3 regions of the Weizmannia sp. WK01 genome follow, and region 1 is predicted to be linked to each of the others. Evidence: a T-box and tRNA genes for the amino acid it is inferred to sense, from the RefSeq annotation. Region 1 holds a T-box; the other regions hold tRNA genes.

Region 1 (5,757 bases):
GATAGACCAAAATTGCCAATACAATCAACTACCAAAAGAACTTGATTCTGTTTTTTCTGAGCTTGAAATGAAGAAGCACTTACGCCATGCTGGCATAAAAAAATCCTTTGGTTTTAGTTGTTCTTATTTGTTTCAACTTGTTTTCTGCTTGATTTTCCAACACAAGAATTGGTTTTCTCTTCTTGAGTCAAAGAAAGCAGATCAATTCCCAGCCAAGGATGCCGTGTATCGTTTCTTAAACCAATCGACGTTCAACTGGCGGCAGTTTTTACTTCTTTTGAGCACATTTACTATTCGCAAAGTAGAACGCCTTACTGACAAAAGTCGTCCTAAAGTCTTCATTGTTGATGACTCATCGTTTTATCGAAATCGTAGTCAAAAAGTAGAACTGCTGGCTCGTTGCTTTGACCACGCTTCTCTTAAAATGCGTTTTTATAAAGGATTTCGCATGTTAACTTTAGGCTGGTCGGACGGCTACACCTTCATGCCCATTGACTTCTCTTTACTCAGTTCCAAGAAGGCTCAGATTAATGGAATCTCTGAACAAATTGATAAACGTACCTGTGGGTATAAACGCCGTAAAAATGCTTTACAGTCAGAACCCGAACAGATCCCTAGTATGCTCAAACGAGCGCTTGCCAGTGGAATAAATGCAAGCTATGTTCTAATGGATTCTTGGTTTACTTTGCCTCCACTTGTCAAAGCCATTGTGGAACAAGGTTTAGACGTGATTGGCATGGTCAAGGAAACAAAACAACGATATAACGTTGACGGAAAGCTGGTTTCGTTAAAGCAGCTCTATCGCCTGGCTCAACCCCTACAGTCGAAGAAGGGTATCCTTCGCTCTATCCGTACCGTTATGGCGAATGGAACTCCTGTAAAAGTTATATTCGTTCAAAACAGAAACAAGAAAAGTGAATGGCTTGCCCTCCTCAGTACGGACTGCACCCTTTCCGAACAGGAAATTGTTCGAATCTATGGGATGCGTTGGGATATTGAAGTGTTCTTTAAGACGACAAAATCGCTTTTAAAACTTGAAAAAGAGCTCCAAAGTCGCTCGTATGATGGGTTAATCAGCCATACCACTATTGTATTTGCACGTTTTATCGTGCTATCGTGGCAAAACCGCTGCAACACCGATCAAAGAACAATAGGCAGGCTGTTTTATGAACTTTGCGACGAAGTAAATGAACTTGATTGGGCTGTTGCATTGCAGCAGTTAATCGAGCTTCTTCAAGACGCACTAAAACAGACCAATAAAAGATTTAAAAAGTTAATTCAAAGTCAACTGGAACAGTGGATCTCTGGCCTACCTAGTTATATCAAAGCTTATTTGCCAATTTCACTCTGCGAAAGTTGAGTTGAAAGAAAAGGATTTTGTTGCTTTTTTAACAGAGGCTGGCAGATATGATAAAACAGCGGAGAAGTGTACGGTTTGCGGGATCATTTTGCCATCGTTTTCGGATTATTTGCTGAGAGGGCCGGCGGGAGCACTGGGGACAAAGTATAATGTGTTCAGCTATAGTGAACAAGGGCTGACCGTCATTCCAATCAATAATATTACGGGCAATATGTTACCGGACGAATCGGCATTTATTCCGGGAGAAAAGATCACAAGCATGAAAACTGTTTCGAAGCTGACTTACCACAGATTGTATGTTGGGACTTCGGATGGTACGGCTGTTTTCCGATTAAACAAAGTGCTGATTGGTTACGGGTGGCATAAAAGAAATTTGCCGTCATTCATTGCAACTGTAAACGGATTGGAAGAGCCGGTGCACATATAGAAGGAGCGGCTCTTTCCGCTCCCTTGTTACGCCTGGCTCAGCCCCTGCTCGAGCGTTTCCAGCATCATTTTTTGTTCCTGTGTATCCGCATGGTTCCAAATGACTTCAAAGAGGACGCCGAGCCCCGGGAGCATTTTTTCTTCGCCCCTTTGAATGGCATCGACAATCGTATCTTTTAACTGATCCTGCGTGTCCTCTTTTACATTGTGAATGACTGCTTTTCGCAAGTCCAAATCCATTTCGGTTCAGCTCCTTTGATCGCTTTCACTGCTAGCATTTCACATGGCCACAATTTTTATGTATACTATTCCAAGGAAAACTTAACGAAAAGGGAGCAAACACGTTGAAATACATACAATCCTTGCAAAATCCGCAAGTAAAGCATTGGAAAAAACTCGCCGCGAAAAAAGAACGCGAAAAAACATTTACTTATTTGCTGGAAGGGTTCCATCTCGTCGAAGAAGCGCTGAAAGAAGAAGTAGTGACAGAAATTATTGTTGAAGAAGGTGTGGACCTGCCAAACCGCTGGAATACGGAAGGGGTGCCGGTAACCACTGTCACGCATGAAATCAGCAAAACGCTTGCTGATACAGAAACGACGCAAGGCATTTTTGCTGTGTGCCGGATGAAAAAACAGCCGTCCAAAATCATCGGCAGGCGTTATCTTTTAATTGATGCCGTGCAGGATCCCGGCAATACAGGAACGATGATCCGGACGGCGGACGCAGCCGGGTTTGATGCCGTTATTTTCGGCAAGGGCACGGCGGATCCGTACAGCCCGAAAGTGTTGCGTGCGGCACAAGGAAGCCATCTCCACGTCGGGCTTTTAAAAGGCGATTTAAACATGTGGATTGAAAAACTGAACGAAGCGGCAGTGCCGGTTTACGGAACAGCGCTTGAAAACGGCGTAACGTTTCGCGAAGTAAATCCAGGTGATGCCTTTGCGATCCTTGTTGGCAATGAAGGAAGCGGCGTACACCCTGACTTGCTTGCGCAAACGGAACAAAATTTGTCCATCCCGATTTTCGGCAAAAGCGAGTCGCTAAATGTTGCGGTGGCAGCCGGCATTTTAATGTATGACTTTGCGATGCGGTCGTAATTTCGGCGGAAAAAGTGAATGTATCCATGTTTGAGGCAAAAAAGCAGACCTATAAAATGCATGAGGTGAAGCAGCGGCAGAAAGATGAAAAACAGCTGGGACAATTTTTCAGTATGGGTGCCAATAAGGAACGGGGGAGGGCGTTTTTGTGAGAGCGGGTGCACTGCTTGACCAGGATAAAAAGGTGACCCTCAGCACGTTCATTTATTGCGAAAAACGGGAAATATTCAGCGTGAAAACGGCCGCGCCTGTGACTAAAATGGGAAGGCACTTTATCCTCTAAGATAAACATCTAGAGAGAGGTCACTTTCCGTTTGAAATTGCGGGCATTTCCCGCTATAATAAAACATAATTGAAAAATGATAAAAACCATGACAGGGAAAAGTAGCTTGATCTTCGCCATGCAGGGAGAAAATGCCGTAGACTGGAAGCATTTTTATGGGGAAATGAAGCGAAGTTCACCCCTCGAGTTGCCGCTTGGACCATTGCCTGCAATGTAAAGGCGGGACGGTTAAAAGCCGTTATTGAAATGAAGCGAACATAATTTAATTATGTTAATTAGGGTGGTACCGCGAACCATTTGCCTCGTCCCTTTTCCAGGGCGGGGCTTTTTTAACGCCCAAAACTTAAAGGAGGTACAAGAAAATGGAAGAAACGTTGAAAGCACTGCAAACCGAAGCGCTTGCCAAAATTGAAGCGGCTACTGATTTAAAAACGCTGAACGAGATTCGTGTCGCCTATCTCGGCAAAAAAGGCCCGATTACGGAAGTTTTGCGCGGCATGGGAAAGCTGTCAGCGGAAGAACGGCCGAAAATGGGTGCGCTCGCCAATGAAGTGCGTGCCGCCATTCAAACAGGTATCGAAAAAAAGCAGGCGGCATTGGAAGCGGAAGCCGTCGAGCGACAATTGGCATCTGAAAAAATTGATGTCACGCTGCCGGGCCGCCCGGTAAAAGCAGGCAGCCACCATCCGCTTACAAAAGTCATTGAGGAAATTGAAGACTTGTTTATCGGGATGGGCTATACGATTGCCGAGGGGCCGGAAGTGGAAACCGATTACTACAATTTTGAAGCGCTGAACCTGCCGAAAGGGCATCCGGCACGCGATATGCAGGATACCTTTTACATAACCGATGAAATTTTGCTCAGGACCCATACTTCACCAAACCAAGCGCGGACAATGGAAAAACATCACGGCAAAGGGCCAGTCAAAATCATCTGCCCAGGGAAAGTATACCGCCGCGACAATGATGATGCGACCCATTCCCACCAGTTTATGCAGATTGAAGGGCTCGTTGTTGACGAAAACATTACGATGGCCGATTTAAAAGGGACGTTGGAAGTGTTTGCAAAAAAATTATTCGGCGAAGACCGTGAAATCCGGCTGCGCCCGAGCTTTTTCCCGTTCACCGAACCGAGTGTTGAAATGGATATTTCATGTAAAATGTGCGGTGGGCACGGTTGCCATGTTTGCAAAGGCACGGGCTGGATTGAAATTTTGGGCGCCGGCATGGTCCACCCGCGCGTATTACGGATGTCCGGCTTTGATCCGGAAAAATATACCGGTTTTGCATTTGGCATGGGGCCGGAGCGGATTGCGATGCTGAAATACGGCGTTGATGACATCCGCCACTTTTACACAAATGACATTCGTTTTTTACGGCAGTTTTCCGTACAAGAATAAGGAGGGTCAAACATGTTTGTTTCATATAAATGGCTGCAGGAATATGTAGATTTGGACGGCATTTCGCCGGAAGAACTGGCTGAAAAAATTACGCGGACCGGGATTGAAGTCGAAAGCGTGGCATTTAAGGGGGAAGGCATTAAAAATGTCGTTGTCGGGCATGTTTTGGAAAAAGAAAAGCATCCGAACGCCGATAAATTAAACAAATGCCTGGTTGATATCGGGGAAGGTGAGCCTGTCCAAATTATTTGCGGCGCGCCAAACGTCGATAAAGGGCAGAAAGTTGCCGTTGCCAAACCGGGCGCCTGGCTGCCGGGGCATGTAAAAATCAAACGCTCGAAACTGCGCGGCGAGGAGTCGAACGGGATGATCTGCTCACTGCAGGAACTCGGTGTTGAAAGCAAGCTCGTCCAAAAAGAGTATGCAAACGGCATTTATGTGTTCCCGGATGATGTGGAAGTGGGGAAGGATGTGCTGCCACTTTTAGGATTGGATGATACGATTATTGAACTGGGGCTTACTCCGAACCGGGCGGACTGCATGAGCATGCTTGGCGTTGCCTACGAAGTAGCAGCGATCCTTGGAAAAGACGTGAAATTGCCGGAAACAAAAGTGCAGGAAGCATCCGATAAAGCTGCTGATGCCATTTCGGTCCGTGTCGAGGCAAAAGAAGCAGCGCCGCTTTACACATTAAAAGTCATCCGCAACGTGAAAATCGGCCCGTCCCCGCTCTGGATGCAGGCGCGGCTCATGGCAGAAGGAATCCGCCCGCACAACAATGTGGTCGACATTACGAACTATATTTTGCTCGAATACGGCCAGCCACTCCATGCGTTTGACTATGACAAGCTCGGTTCCAAAGAAATTGTCGTCCGCATGGCGCGTGAAGGGGAAAAAATGGTCACGCTCGATGACCAGGAGCGCACGTTAAAAGATGTCCATCTTGTCATTACGAACGGCACTGAACCTGTCGCAATGGCCGGTGTCATGGGCGGCGCCAATTCGGAAGTATCCGAAACGACGACAAACGTACTTTTGGAATCCGCCTATTTTGACGCCGGAACAATTCGGACGGCTTCAAAAGACCACGGCCTGCGCAGCGAGGCAAGCAGCCGTTATGAAAGAGGGATTGATCCGAACCGCGTTGTGCCCGCAGCAGAACGGGCCGCAATGCTGATTGCCAAATAT
Region 2 (5,757 bases), 460 kb from region 1:
CGAATTGGGATTGCTGAACAAATCTGGAACGCCCGGAACTAGCTGATATGCTTCATAGCCTTGATAAGTATAGTGATTTGTGTTTAGATTCGCTATTATTAAATTCTTTATTTTATTTTACGACTGAATAATGAAAAAAACAAATAAGCAGCCTTTAGTAAATGCAAACCGAAATTCATCCCTTACCTTCTGCCCTTCACCGATTGAAGAGAGTGACTTCTTCCGGAAAATGAAAAAACGCTCCTTACTAGATTATAAGGAACGTTTTACCGAAAAACTGAAATGTGATCTTTTGATACCGGTGGTCGGGGTCGAACCGACACTCCCGAAGGAACACGATTTTGAGTCGTGCGCGTCTGCCAATTCCGCCACACCGGCATGATCCTATGAATCTCAAACAAAACTGTTTGTTATGTCACTTTTATAATTATATCCAGATCGTAAAAAATGTCAATAACCATTGTGTGAAAAAGGGAAGCAAAACAGCTCCCCTATTCACATATGATCTTCCTTCAGTTCACTTAGGATCTCATAAGACCGCAGCCGCTCTTCATGGTTGTAAATATGCGATACAAACATCAACTCATCGACCTGTGTATCATCCAAAAATTCTTCCATTTTCTCTTTGATTGTCTGTTTTGAACCGATAAAAGCATATTCAAGCTGACGCAATGCCGCTTCTTTTTCAAACGGAGTCCAAATCCCGTTCATGCTATCGACAGGCGGCTGCAGCGTCTGCGATTTTCCACGGATAACGCCGAGGAAAAACTGGTACAGGCTTGTTGCGATCCTTTCTGCTTCTGCATCTGTGTCAGCTGCTACGCCATTCACACACGCAATCACATATGGCTTTTGCAAATACTTGGACGGTTTGAAGTTCTCCCGATAAAGGTATAAAGCATCAAACAATTGCGCTGGTGCAAAATGGCTTGCAAACGAAAACGGCAGGCCGAGCCTGGCAGCAAGTGTGGCACTGTATGTACTTGACCCAAGAAGCCAAACCGGAACATCCACCCCTTCTGCCACGACGGCCCGTGCATACGTCCTGCGTTCTTTATCCGAGAGAAAATAGTTCATCAGTTCTTGGACATTATCCGGAAAATCCATTTCCCCGCCCCTTAAATTCCTTCTGAGCGCCGCAGCTGTCAATTGGTCTGTACCCGGCGCACGGCCAAGGCCGAGATCAATTCTGCCTGGATAGATGGAACCCAGTGTTCCAAACTGCTCAGCCACGACAAGCGGTGCATGATTTGGAAGCATCACACCGCCAGACCCGACACGGATGGTTTTCGTCCCTGCCGCTATATACCCGACTAAAACAGCCGTTGCAGAGCTGGCTACTCCCACCATATTATGGTGCTCCGCGAGCCAGTATCGTTTGTAGCCCCAATTTTCAACATGCTGTGCGAGGCTTAGGCTATTTTTAAACGAATCTGCCGGTGTCTTTCCAGATAAAACGGGGATCAAATCTAAAACCGAAAATGCAACGTCATTCAACTTTTTTTGACTACCCATTGTCCGCTTCCTTTCCTTCTACTCGTGAAGATAGATCTATTGTAAAATAACAGATTCCCAAAACAAAATGATTTGCCTAACCTGTCCGGTGTATCCCAATGATGAGAACGTTCGTTTATGATACTGAAATTAAGGGAAAATGCAATGAAAAACAGTGCTCGTATGATCGGACCCATGGGCGTTGGGTGTTTCGGGTACAAGCTTCCCAATAGAAGCAGCAGAAAGAGCATTGGTATCCAAACTTCATGAAGTTGGCGAAATGGAAAATAGACTGCTTGTTGAAGCAGTATGCATAACTGGATCAATCGTTGGAAAGCCCCGTAAAAGTGAACAATCGAGAGAAAACCGGACCTTTTAAAGGAGGGGGTTAGCGATGCAAATTGGCATGGACTTATTAAAATTGATTATGGGCTTTCTTGCGCTCATTTTTTGTCTAAAATGTACCGGCGCCAAAAGCATTTCAAACCTTACGCCAATCGACTTCATCTGGAGCATAATGCTGTCTGAAATCGTCGGCAACGGCCTTTATGACCCAAGTGTAAAATGGTACTACATTCTTGTGATGCTTTCTGTTTAGGTCATCATTAAAATCATTTTTGACATCCTCATTTATCGCTATGATAAACTGGAAAAATTCCTTATCGGGGATAAAACGGTGATTATCGATAAAGGAAAAATTAACAAAGTCGTACTGAAAAAAAATAAAATTGATATGAATCAACTGTCGGAGTTATTGAGAAAGCAGGGCGTATTTTTGCTTGATGAAATTGACCAGGCCTATCTTGAAAAAGATGGGACGATTACGGTAAAAAAAAGAAAAAACAACCCTAGTAAATAGTAGGCTGCCCAGTTCTGTTCTCATTATAAAAGGAAAATCTAAGATAGTATTTCCAAACCTTTCTTATTAGATCAATTCCCTTTTTGTACAAGTTAAACAACTATAGATACTCACAAGTGTACGCTTTCAAGCAGCCACTTAAATTGGCCTCGGCTTCAATAATATAATTGCAATAAAAAAACGCTTCTCTTTATCTTGAGAAGCGTTCCATTTGGCATCAGCTTTCAATGTGATGCTATTATACCGGTGGTCGGGGTCGAACCGACACTCCCGAAGGAACACGATTTTGAGTCGTGCGCGTCTGCCAATTCCGCCACACCGGCATGATATGATGGAGGCGGCAACCGGAATCGAACCGGTGATAAAGGTTTTGCAGACCTCTGCCTTACCTCTTGGCTATGCCGCCATCAATGGAGCGGAAGACGGGATTCGAACCCGCGACCCCCACCTTGGCAAGGTGATGTTCTACCACTGAACTACTTCCGCATACTGGGCCAGCTGGATTCGAACCAGCGCATGACGGAGTCAAAGTCCGTTGCCTTACCGCTTGGCTATGGCCCAATAAATATGGGGCGGATGGTGGGAATCGAACCCACGAATGCCGGAGCCACAATCCGGTGCGTTAACCACTTCGCCACAACCGCCATCATAATGGCAGGGGCAGTAGGAATCGAACCCACACTGGAGGTTTTGGAGACCTCTGTTCTACCTTTAAACTATGCCCCTTTAAAAAATGGAGGGGGACGGATTCGAACCGCCGAACCCTGAGGGAGCGGATTTACAGTCCGCCGCGTTTAGCCACTTCGCTACCCCTCCATATTGCGTGGTGCCGGCCAGAGGACTTGAACCCCCAACCTACTGATTACAAGTCAGTTGCTCTACCAATTGAGCTAGACCGGCCAAATGGTGGCTCGGGACGGAATCGAACCGCCGACACAAGGATTTTCAGTCCTTTGCTCTACCGACTGAGCTACCGAGCCACAATTATGTAAAATGGATGGCGGTCCCGACGGGAATCGAACCCGCGATCTCCTGCGTGACAGGCAGGCGTGATAACCGCTACACTACGGGACCTTTATATGTAAATTGCGGGGGCAGGATTTGAACCTGCGACCTTCGGGTTATGAGCCCGACGAGCTACCAGACTGCTCCACCCCGCGATGATAAAATGGTGGAGGATGACGGGATCGAACCGCCGACCCTCTGCTTGTAAGGCAGACGCTCTCCCAGCTGAGCTAATCCTCCAGTTATAATGATGACCCGTACGGGATTCGAACCCGTGTTACCGCCGTGAAAGGGCGGTGTCTTAACCGCTTGACCAACGGGCCATATGGATCATGACGGAGAGCAAGGGATTCGAACCCTTGAGACAGCTTTTAGCCGCCTACACGATTTCCAATCGTGCTCCTTCGGCCTCTCGGACAGCTCTCCATGATGGCTCCGCAGGTAGGATTCGAACCTACGACCGATCGGTTAACAGCCGATTGCTCTACCACTGAGCTACTGCGGAATACAAGCCCGGCAGCGTCCTACTCTCGCAGGGGGAAACCCCCAACTACCATCGGCGCTGGAAAGCTTAACTTCCGTGTTCGGGATGGGAACGGGTGTGACCTTTCCGCCATCGCCACCGGACCTTAATGACAAAAATCATTATAACAAAGTTTTCATTTCTTATCAACAGGAATTATGTGATTCCCTGAAAACCGGATGGGAGAAAAAACTGTAAACGGAGAATGCGTTTTTACTTCTAACTTTGAGAATTGTCTAGCTCCAGCGCACCTTTTTCAAGGCGGCCTTCACTTTTCTATTTGGTTAAGTCCTCGATCGATTAGTATCCGTCAGCTCCACGCGTCGCCGCGCTTCCACCCCGGACCTATCAACCTGATCATCTTTCAGGGATCTTACCAGTATAAACTGTGGGAAATCTCATCTTGAGGGGGGCTTCATGCTTAGATGCTTTCAGCACTTATCCCTTCCGCACATAGCTACCCAGCGATGCCTTTGGCAAGACAACTGGTACACCAGCGGTGCGTCCATCCCGGTCCTCTCGTACTAAGGACAGCTCCTCTCAAATTTCCTGCGCCCGCGACGGATAGGGACCGAACTGTCTCACGACGTTCTGAACCCAGCTCGCGTACCGCTTTAATGGGCGAACAGCCCAACCCTTGGGACCGACTACAGCCCCAGGATGCGATGAGCCGACATCGAGGTGCCAAACCTCCCCGTCGATGTGGACTCTTGGGGGAGATCAGCCTGTTATCCCCAGGGTAGCTTTTATCCGTTGAGCGATGGCCCTTCCATGCGGAACCACCGGATCACTAAGCCCGACTTTCGTCCCTGCTCGACTTGTAAGTCTCGCAGTCAAGCTCCCTTATGCCTTTACACTCTGCGAATGATTTCCAACCATTCTGAGGGAACCTTTGGGCGCCTCCGTTACCTTTTAGGAGGCGACCGCCCCAGTCAAACTGCCTGCCTGACACTGTCTCCCACCCCGGTAAGGGGTGCGGGTTAGAATTTCAATACAGCCAGGGTAGTATCCCACCGATGCCTCCGCCGAAGCTGGCGCTCCGGTTTCCAAGGCTCCTACCTATCCTGTACAAGCTGTACCGAAATTCAATATCAGGCTGCAGTAAAGCTCCATGGGGTCTTTCCGTCCTGTCGCGGGTAACCTGCATCTTCACAGGTACTATAATTTCACCGAGTCTCTCGTTGAGACAGTGCCCAGATCGTTACACCTTTCGTGCGGGTCAGAACTTACCTGACAAGGAATTTCGCTACCTTAGGACCGTTATAGTTACGGCCGCCGTTTACTGGGGCTTCAGTTCAGAGCTTCGCCTTACGGCTAACCCCTCTCCTTAACCTTCCAGCACCGGGCAGGTGTCAGCCCCTATACTTCGCCTTGCGGCTTCGCAGAGACCTGTGTTTTTGCTAAACAGTCGCCTGGGCCTATTCACTGCGGCTTCCCGGGGCATACACCCCAAAAAGCACCCCTTCTCCCGAAGTTACGGGGTCATTTTGCCGAGTTCCTTAACGAGAGTTCTCTCGCTCACCTTAGGATTCTCTCCTCGCCTACCTGTGTCGGTTTGCGGTACGGGCGCCTTTCACCTCACTAGAGGCTTTTCTTGGCAGTGTGGAATCAGGAACTTCGGTACTAAAATTTCCCTCGCCATCACAGCTCCGCCTTGGCGCGAAGGATTTGCCTCCGCACCGGCCTAACTGCTTGGACGCGATCAACCAGTGTCGCGCTTGCCCTATCCTCCTGCGTCCCCCCATCGTTCAAACGGTGAAGAGGCGGTACAGGAATATCAACCTGTTGTCCATCGCCTACGCCTTTCGGCCTCGGCTTAGGCCCCGACTAACCCTGAGCGGACGAGCCTTCCTCAGGAAACCTTAGGCATTCGGTG
Region 3 (5,757 bases), 170 kb from region 1:
GAAAGATGATCAGGTTGATAGGTCCGGGGTGGAAGCGCGGCGACGCGTGGAGCTGACGGATACTAATCGATCGAGGACTTAACCACGAAAAGCGGAAGCGCCTTGCTCATCGGTGTACGGATTTCGGAGCTTTCGACTGAAATAAAGGAAACACGGCGAGGTATCGAGCCGATGCCTGCTTATCGTAGGGAGAAAGCGTAGAAATACGCTAGCCGATAGGCGCTGGAGCTGGACAACAGAAAAGCGGAGGTGCCTTACTAAAGGCACTGGCGCTAGATCATTTTCAAAGTTAAAAACGCATTCTCCGTTTACAGTTTCTTCTCCCATCCGGTTTTCAGGGAACACATCCCAAAATTATACAGGTCCGGTGATAATGGCGGAAAGGTCACACCCGAACACATCCCGAACTCGGAAGTTAAGCTTTCCAGCGCCGATGGTAGTTGGGGGTCTCCCCCTGCGAGAGTAGGACGTTGCCGGGCCATAATACGGAGGATTAGCTCAGCTGGGAGAGCGTCTGCCTTACAAGCAGAGGGTCGGCGGTTCGATCCCGTCATCCTCCATTTTTATGCCGTTCCGATTCAGGTGCAACCGGCTTCCATCGGAAGGTTGGGGATACTGGCTTGTGACCGGCATCATACTTCCCGGGAATCCTAAAAATAGATATGTACATATTTAACCCAATATAGTATAATTCTCTTTGTGACAAGTAATGTCATTATCGGATATGAGCCATTAGCTCAGTTGGTAGAGCATCTGACTTTTAATCAGAGGGTCGCAGGTTCGAATCCTGCATGGCTCACCATTTATCGCGGGTGTGGCGGAATTGGCAGACGCACCAGACTTAGGATCTGGCGCCGTAAGGCGTGGGGGTTCGACTCCCTTCACCCGCACTGTTTACATGATATGCGGAAGTAGTTCAGTGGTAGAACATCACCTTGCCAAGGTGGGGGTCGCGGGTTCGAATCCCGTCTTCCGCTCCATTTTATCCCGCCGGGGTGGCGGAATTGGCAGACGCACAGGACTTAAAATCCTGCGGTAGGTGACTACCGTACCGGTTCGACTCCGGTCCTCGGCATCAGTACCATGACAAATGCGCCCATAGCTCAATTGGATAGAGCGTTTGACTACGGATCAAAAGGTTAGGGGTTCGACTCCTCTTGGGCGCGCTTATTCCTGTTTCGGGAAGTAGCTCAGCTTGGCAGAGCACATGGTTAGGGACCATGGGGTCGCAGGTTCAAATCCTGTCTTCCCGACCATGAAGATCATAACGGGGCCTTAGCTCAGCTGGGAGAGCGCCTGCTTTGCACGCAGGAGGTCAGCGGTTCGATCCCGCTAGGCTCCACCAATCCACCAAACAGAGTCAAATAACGGCGGCGTAGCTCAGCTGGCTAGAGCGTACGGTTCATACCCGTGAGGTCGGGGGTTCGATCCCCTCCGCCGCTATATTTTGTATATATCGGACCTTTAGCTCAGCTGGTTAGAGCAGACGGCTCATAACCGTCCGGTCGTAGGTTCGAGTCCTACAAGGTCCACCATTTTTTATTTTTTCATACGGAGGAATACCCAAGTCTGGCTGAAGGGATCGGTCTTGAAAACCGACAGGCGGGTTACACCGCGCGGGGGTTCGAATCCCTCTTCCTCCGCCATTTCATTATTTTATCATCGCGGGGTGGAGCAGTCTGGTAGCTCGTCGGGCTCATAACCCGAAGGTCGCAGGTTCAAATCCTGCCCCCGCAATTGGTCCCGTGGTGTAGCGGTTATCACGCCTGCCTGTCACGCAGGAGATCGCGGGTTCGATTCCCGTCGGGACCGCTTGTTTTGGCTCGGTAGCTCAGTCGGTAGAGCAAAGGACTGAAAATCCTTGTGTCGGCGGTTCGATTCCGTCCCGAGTCACCATTGGTTTCAATGAAAAATATATGGCGGTTGTGGCGAAGTGGTTAACGCACCGGATTGTGGCTCCGGCATTCATGGGTTCGATTCCCATCATCCGCCCTTTGCTGCGGGTGTAGTTTAGTGGTAAAACCACAGCCTTCCAAGCTGTTGTCGTGGGTTCGATTCCCATCACCCGCTCCACTTTGGGCCTATAGCTCAGCTGGTTAGAGCGCACGCCTGATAAGCGTGAGGTCGATGGTTCAAGTCCATTTAGGCCCATATATTCCGCAGTAGCTCAGTGGTAGAGCAATCGGCTGTTAACCGATCGGTCGTAGGTTCGAATCCTACCTGCGGAGCCATATGGAGAAGTACTCAAGTGGCTGAAGAGGCGCCCCTGCTAAGGGTGTAGGTCGCGATTAGCGGCGCGAGGGTTCAAATCCCTCCTTCTCCGCCATTTTTGGCCCGTTGGTCAAGCGGTTAAGACACCGCCCTTTCACGGCGGTAACACGGGTTCGAATCCCGTACGGGTCATACTGGTCACGAAGCTGTTCCGGAAACTGCCGGAGCAGCTTTTTTTGCGCGTTTTTTCACTTCTGCAAACCTCTTCAGGACTTCACCCAGGCTACGGGTCCGGTAAAGTATGATAGAAAAAACGCAAAAACAAACGGCGGAGTGTTACACTCCGCCGTTTGTTTTTAAATAAAATGATCGATCAAAAAGCTGATGGATAAAAGCACCCCGAAAATGGTGTTTGTCTGTGCGGTTGCTTTCATGGCAGGCAGCATTTGCAACGGTTCACTTTTTCCAATAAAGCCTTTAATGGCCCGGACCGGTTTCGGTGTGCTGACGAAAACGAGCAATACCCACGGGGTTACAACACCGAACAAAACGAGCCCGGCCATCCAGAGATAGGAAAGGGCAAACATTGCGGCCAGAAGCAGGATGGCTCCTTTCCGGCCGAGCAGAATGGCGATCGTTTTTCTGCCATTTGCTTTATCGCCGTCCAGATCGCGGATATTATTCGACAGCATAATGGCACCGATTAAAATCATAATCGGAATCGAAATAAATACAATCGGCCATGTGATCGTTTTTGTCTGGATAAAAAACGATATTAATATAATAATTACACCCATAAAAAAGCCGGAAATCAGTTCGCCAAGCGGCGTTGATGAAATTGGAAAAGGCCCTGCAGTGTAAAGATAAGCAACAAGCATGCAGACAGTGCCGATTACAGCAATCCACCAGGAACTTTGCGAGCAAATGTAAACGCCGATCAGCATGGCTGCACCGAAAAAAGCAAAGGCGAGGTGGAGCACCGTTTTCGGTTTGATGCCGTTTCTGACAATTGCCCCGCCGATCCCGACGGAATGCTCGGTATCAAGGCCGCGTTTGTAATCGTAATATTCATTAAACATATTGGTTGCTGCCTGAATTAACAGGGTTGCAACCAGCATTGCAGCAAACAGCAGCAGATTGATGCGGGCAATGCCCAAAGCCAGTACTGTCCCGAGAATGACAGGCACAAAACCGGCCGTTAAAGTATGGGGCCGTGTTAATTGCCACCAGATCCGCCAGCCTTTGTCAGGGCCGATTGCTGGAGAAGATTGCGCATTCATCTTCTTACTCTCCTTTTATGCTATTCTTATATAAATATGGCGAAATTAGTACATTTAAAGTTTAGGGAAATCAGGCCCATGTGTCAATGTATTTGGTTGGCAATCTTATTTTAAGCCGTTTTGCTGAATTTAACCGGCAAATTTTATATAATAGATGAGGTATGTTCATAAAAATGTTAAGTTTTCATATGAAAACTGTGATAGATGGCCCGGCAAAAAGTAAGAGAGGTTTGGAGGAGATCTTTTGGCTAATGAGGATATATTAATGAAAGAAAAAACGGCGCCGGCATTAAAACTGGTAAGCAAAGTCATAAAATGCCGCACTGCACCGGATCCGCTCCGCCTTTTTACAGCGGGTGCCGCGCATTTTTACGGCAGCCGGTTTTTCTGGCAGGATGCCGATCGCGAAACCGTATTTGTCGGTTTTGGCTGCGTATGGTCATGTACGGTCACAGCCTCTGACGGTTTTGCCCAAATGGAAGACGAATGGCGAAATTTGAAGGGGGCGGGCGAAGTTTATTCGGGAACCGGTGAAACGGGAACAGGGCCTGTGCTTTTCGGCGGTTTTGCGTTTGACGGGACGGTTGCAAAGCAGAAATGGAAAACATTTGGTCAAGGCATTTTCCGCGTGCCGCAAATTCTTTTCACTTTTAAAAAAGATGCCGTCTTTCTCACGGTAAATGGATGCGGCGGAACAGAGAGCGTGCAGGAAGCGGAGGAAACCGTACGAAGCCTTTTAAACGGCAGTACAGCTTTCCCTGCACTTCCGCTTTTAAAAGCTGTAAAGGAAATCGGTTCGGACGAATGGAAAAAAAGTGTCGCAACAGCCGTGGAGTTTATCCGGGAAGGGAGAATGGACAAAGTTGTCCTGGCAAGAAAACTGGAACTTGCTTTTGACGGTGTGGTGAGCCCGGATGCGGTGCTTGCAGCGCTTTCCGTCCAGCAGCATGACAGCTATTTATTTGTGCTGGAAGAAGGCAGTGAAAGTTTTATCGGGGCTTCGCCGGAAAGGCTGGTGAAAAAAACGGGCCGGCATATTTTATCGACGTGTCTTGCCGGTTCGATCAAACGCGGCCGCAATGAGGCGGAGGATTTGGAACTTGGAAAAGCGCTGCTTTCGGATCAGAAAAATTTAAGCGAGCATGGTTTTGTCGTATCCATGATTCGGCAGGTGCTTGAACCTTTTTGCAATGGGCTGAATGTGCCGGATGAGCCTGTGTTGATGCGGATGCGCGATATCCAGCATCTTTACACCCCGGTTACCGGGACAGTGAAGGACAAGGACACCACCCTTTTTCAATTGGTCAAAGCGCTCCATCCGACGCCAGCACTTGGCGGTATTCCGCGGCAGCCGGCCATGGAAGCAATCCGGCTTCTTGAAAAAATGGACCGCGGTTTATACGGCGCGCCGATCGGCTGGGTGGATTACAGGGGAAGCGGCGAATTTTGCGTCGGCATCCGCTCCGGGCTGTTAAAGGAGGATCGTGCATCCCTTTATGCCGGATGCGGTGTCGTCAAGGAATCGGAACCTGAAGAAGAATATAAAGAAACAAGCGTCAAATTTACCCCGATGCTGCGCGCTTTAGGAGGCAAATAGAGTGGAACACCAGGAGATCATGACAACTTATTTGGCAGCTTTTATCCGGCAGTTGTCCGCGATGGGGATCCGCTATGCGGTGGTAAGCCCCGGGTCAAGGTCGACGCCGATTGCGATGTTGTTAGCGGAACATCCGGATTTTCAAATTTACATGGATATTGATGAACGGTCAGCCGCTTTTTTTGCGCTCGGGCTTGCAAAAGAAAAACGCAAACCGGTTGTGCTTTTATGTACGTCTGGCACAGCTGCCGCCAACTATTATCCGGCGGTTGCGGAAGCCAATATTTCACGCGTGCCGCTTATTGTGCTGACGGCAGACCGGCCGCATGAACTGCGCAATGTCGGTGCCCCGCAGGCCATTGACCAGATCCGGCTGTACGGCACCCATGTCAAATGGTTTGAGGAGATGCCGCTTCCGGAAGCAGAAGAAGAAGTGCTTCAATTTGTTCGGCAGACGGCGGCCAGGGCAGTTGTGACGGCGCTTCAGCAGCCAGCGGGTCCCGTGCATCTTAATTTTCCGTTGCGCGAGCCGCTTGTTCCGGTTCTTAAGCCGTCTCCTTTTGCCGGCGAAGTACCGGTGCCGGCCATTGAAAATTTTTCCGGCACCCTGCGACTTTCAGAAGAAACGGTTGAAATTGTGGCAAAAGAGATCCGGGAAAAGGACCGCGG

Evidence for each region. A T-box is a leader RNA that pairs with one kind of tRNA and senses whether it is charged. The one in region 1 lies ahead of pheS (phenylalanine--tRNA ligase subunit alpha), so its partner is inferred to be a tRNA-Phe.
Region 2: it encodes a tRNA-Phe, which carries the amino acid that the T-box ahead of pheS (phenylalanine--tRNA ligase subunit alpha) is inferred to sense. The anticodon was not compared.
Region 3: it encodes a tRNA-Phe, which carries the amino acid that the T-box ahead of pheS (phenylalanine--tRNA ligase subunit alpha) is inferred to sense. The anticodon was not compared.

Annotation. Positions count from the first base shown of each region.
Region 1 is NZ_CP109616.1:2,329,847-2,335,603, reverse strand. It holds gene OF158_RS11195 (IS4 family transposase) at 1-1,360, shown strand, start outside; gene OF158_RS11190 (hypothetical protein) at 1,362-1,787, shown strand; gene sspI (small acid-soluble spore protein SspI) at 1,814-2,026, opposite strand; gene OF158_RS11180 (TrmH family RNA methyltransferase) at 2,131-2,886, shown strand; gene OF158_RS11175 (hypothetical protein) at 3,035-3,169, shown strand; T-box leader at 3,249-3,482, shown strand; gene pheS (phenylalanine--tRNA ligase subunit alpha) at 3,532-4,569, shown strand; gene pheT (phenylalanine--tRNA ligase subunit beta) at 4,582-5,757, shown strand, end outside.
Region 2 is NZ_CP109616.1:2,786,050-2,791,806, forward strand. It holds tRNA gene OF158_RS13375 (tRNA-Leu) at 297-378, opposite strand; gene OF158_RS13380 (LLM class flavin-dependent oxidoreductase) at 496-1,515, opposite strand; gene OF158_RS13385 (DUF421 domain-containing protein) at 1,889-2,092, shown strand; gene OF158_RS13390 (YetF domain-containing protein) at 2,141-2,353, shown strand; tRNA gene OF158_RS13395 (tRNA-Leu) at 2,595-2,676, opposite strand; tRNA gene OF158_RS13400 (tRNA-Cys) at 2,686-2,759, opposite strand; tRNA gene OF158_RS13405 (tRNA-Gly) at 2,765-2,839, opposite strand; tRNA gene OF158_RS13410 (tRNA-Gln) at 2,843-2,914, opposite strand; tRNA gene OF158_RS13415 (tRNA-His) at 2,922-2,997, opposite strand; tRNA gene OF158_RS13420 (tRNA-Trp) at 3,006-3,079, opposite strand; tRNA gene OF158_RS13425 (tRNA-Tyr) at 3,088-3,169, opposite strand; tRNA gene OF158_RS13430 (tRNA-Thr) at 3,178-3,253, opposite strand; tRNA gene OF158_RS13435 (tRNA-Phe) at 3,258-3,333, opposite strand; tRNA gene OF158_RS13440 (tRNA-Asp) at 3,352-3,427, opposite strand; tRNA gene OF158_RS13445 (tRNA-Met) at 3,440-3,513, opposite strand; tRNA gene OF158_RS13450 (tRNA-Val) at 3,523-3,598, opposite strand; tRNA gene OF158_RS13455 (tRNA-Glu) at 3,610-3,681, opposite strand; tRNA gene OF158_RS13460 (tRNA-Ser) at 3,695-3,784, opposite strand; tRNA gene OF158_RS13465 (tRNA-Asn) at 3,789-3,863, opposite strand; rRNA gene rrf (5S ribosomal RNA) at 3,870-3,985, opposite strand; rRNA gene OF158_RS13475 (23S ribosomal RNA) at 4,162-5,757, opposite strand, start outside.
Region 3 is NZ_CP109616.1:2,502,829-2,508,585, reverse strand. It holds rRNA gene OF158_RS12085 (23S ribosomal RNA) at 1-86, shown strand, start outside; rRNA gene rrf (5S ribosomal RNA) at 364-479, shown strand; tRNA gene OF158_RS12075 (tRNA-Val) at 488-560, shown strand; tRNA gene OF158_RS12070 (tRNA-Lys) at 727-802, shown strand; tRNA gene OF158_RS12065 (tRNA-Leu) at 809-890, shown strand; tRNA gene OF158_RS12060 (tRNA-Gly) at 906-980, shown strand; tRNA gene OF158_RS12055 (tRNA-Leu) at 990-1,075, shown strand; tRNA gene OF158_RS12050 (tRNA-Arg) at 1,093-1,166, shown strand; tRNA gene OF158_RS12045 (tRNA-Pro) at 1,180-1,256, shown strand; tRNA gene OF158_RS12040 (tRNA-Ala) at 1,270-1,345, shown strand; tRNA gene OF158_RS12035 (tRNA-Met) at 1,370-1,443, shown strand; tRNA gene OF158_RS12030 (tRNA-Ile) at 1,459-1,535, shown strand; tRNA gene OF158_RS12025 (tRNA-Ser) at 1,554-1,646, shown strand; tRNA gene OF158_RS12020 (tRNA-Met) at 1,664-1,737, shown strand; tRNA gene OF158_RS12015 (tRNA-Asp) at 1,740-1,812, shown strand; tRNA gene OF158_RS12010 (tRNA-Phe) at 1,821-1,896, shown strand; tRNA gene OF158_RS12005 (tRNA-His) at 1,920-1,992, shown strand; tRNA gene OF158_RS12000 (tRNA-Gly) at 2,000-2,073, shown strand; tRNA gene OF158_RS11995 (tRNA-Ile) at 2,078-2,151, shown strand; tRNA gene OF158_RS11990 (tRNA-Asn) at 2,157-2,231, shown strand; tRNA gene OF158_RS11985 (tRNA-Ser) at 2,235-2,326, shown strand; tRNA gene OF158_RS11980 (tRNA-Glu) at 2,332-2,403, shown strand; gene OF158_RS11975 (1,4-dihydroxy-2-naphthoate polyprenyltransferase) at 2,568-3,491, opposite strand; gene OF158_RS11970 (isochorismate synthase) at 3,736-5,088, shown strand; gene menD (2-succinyl-5-enolpyruvyl-6-hydroxy-3-cyclohexene-1-carboxylic-acid synthase) at 5,090-5,757, shown strand, end outside.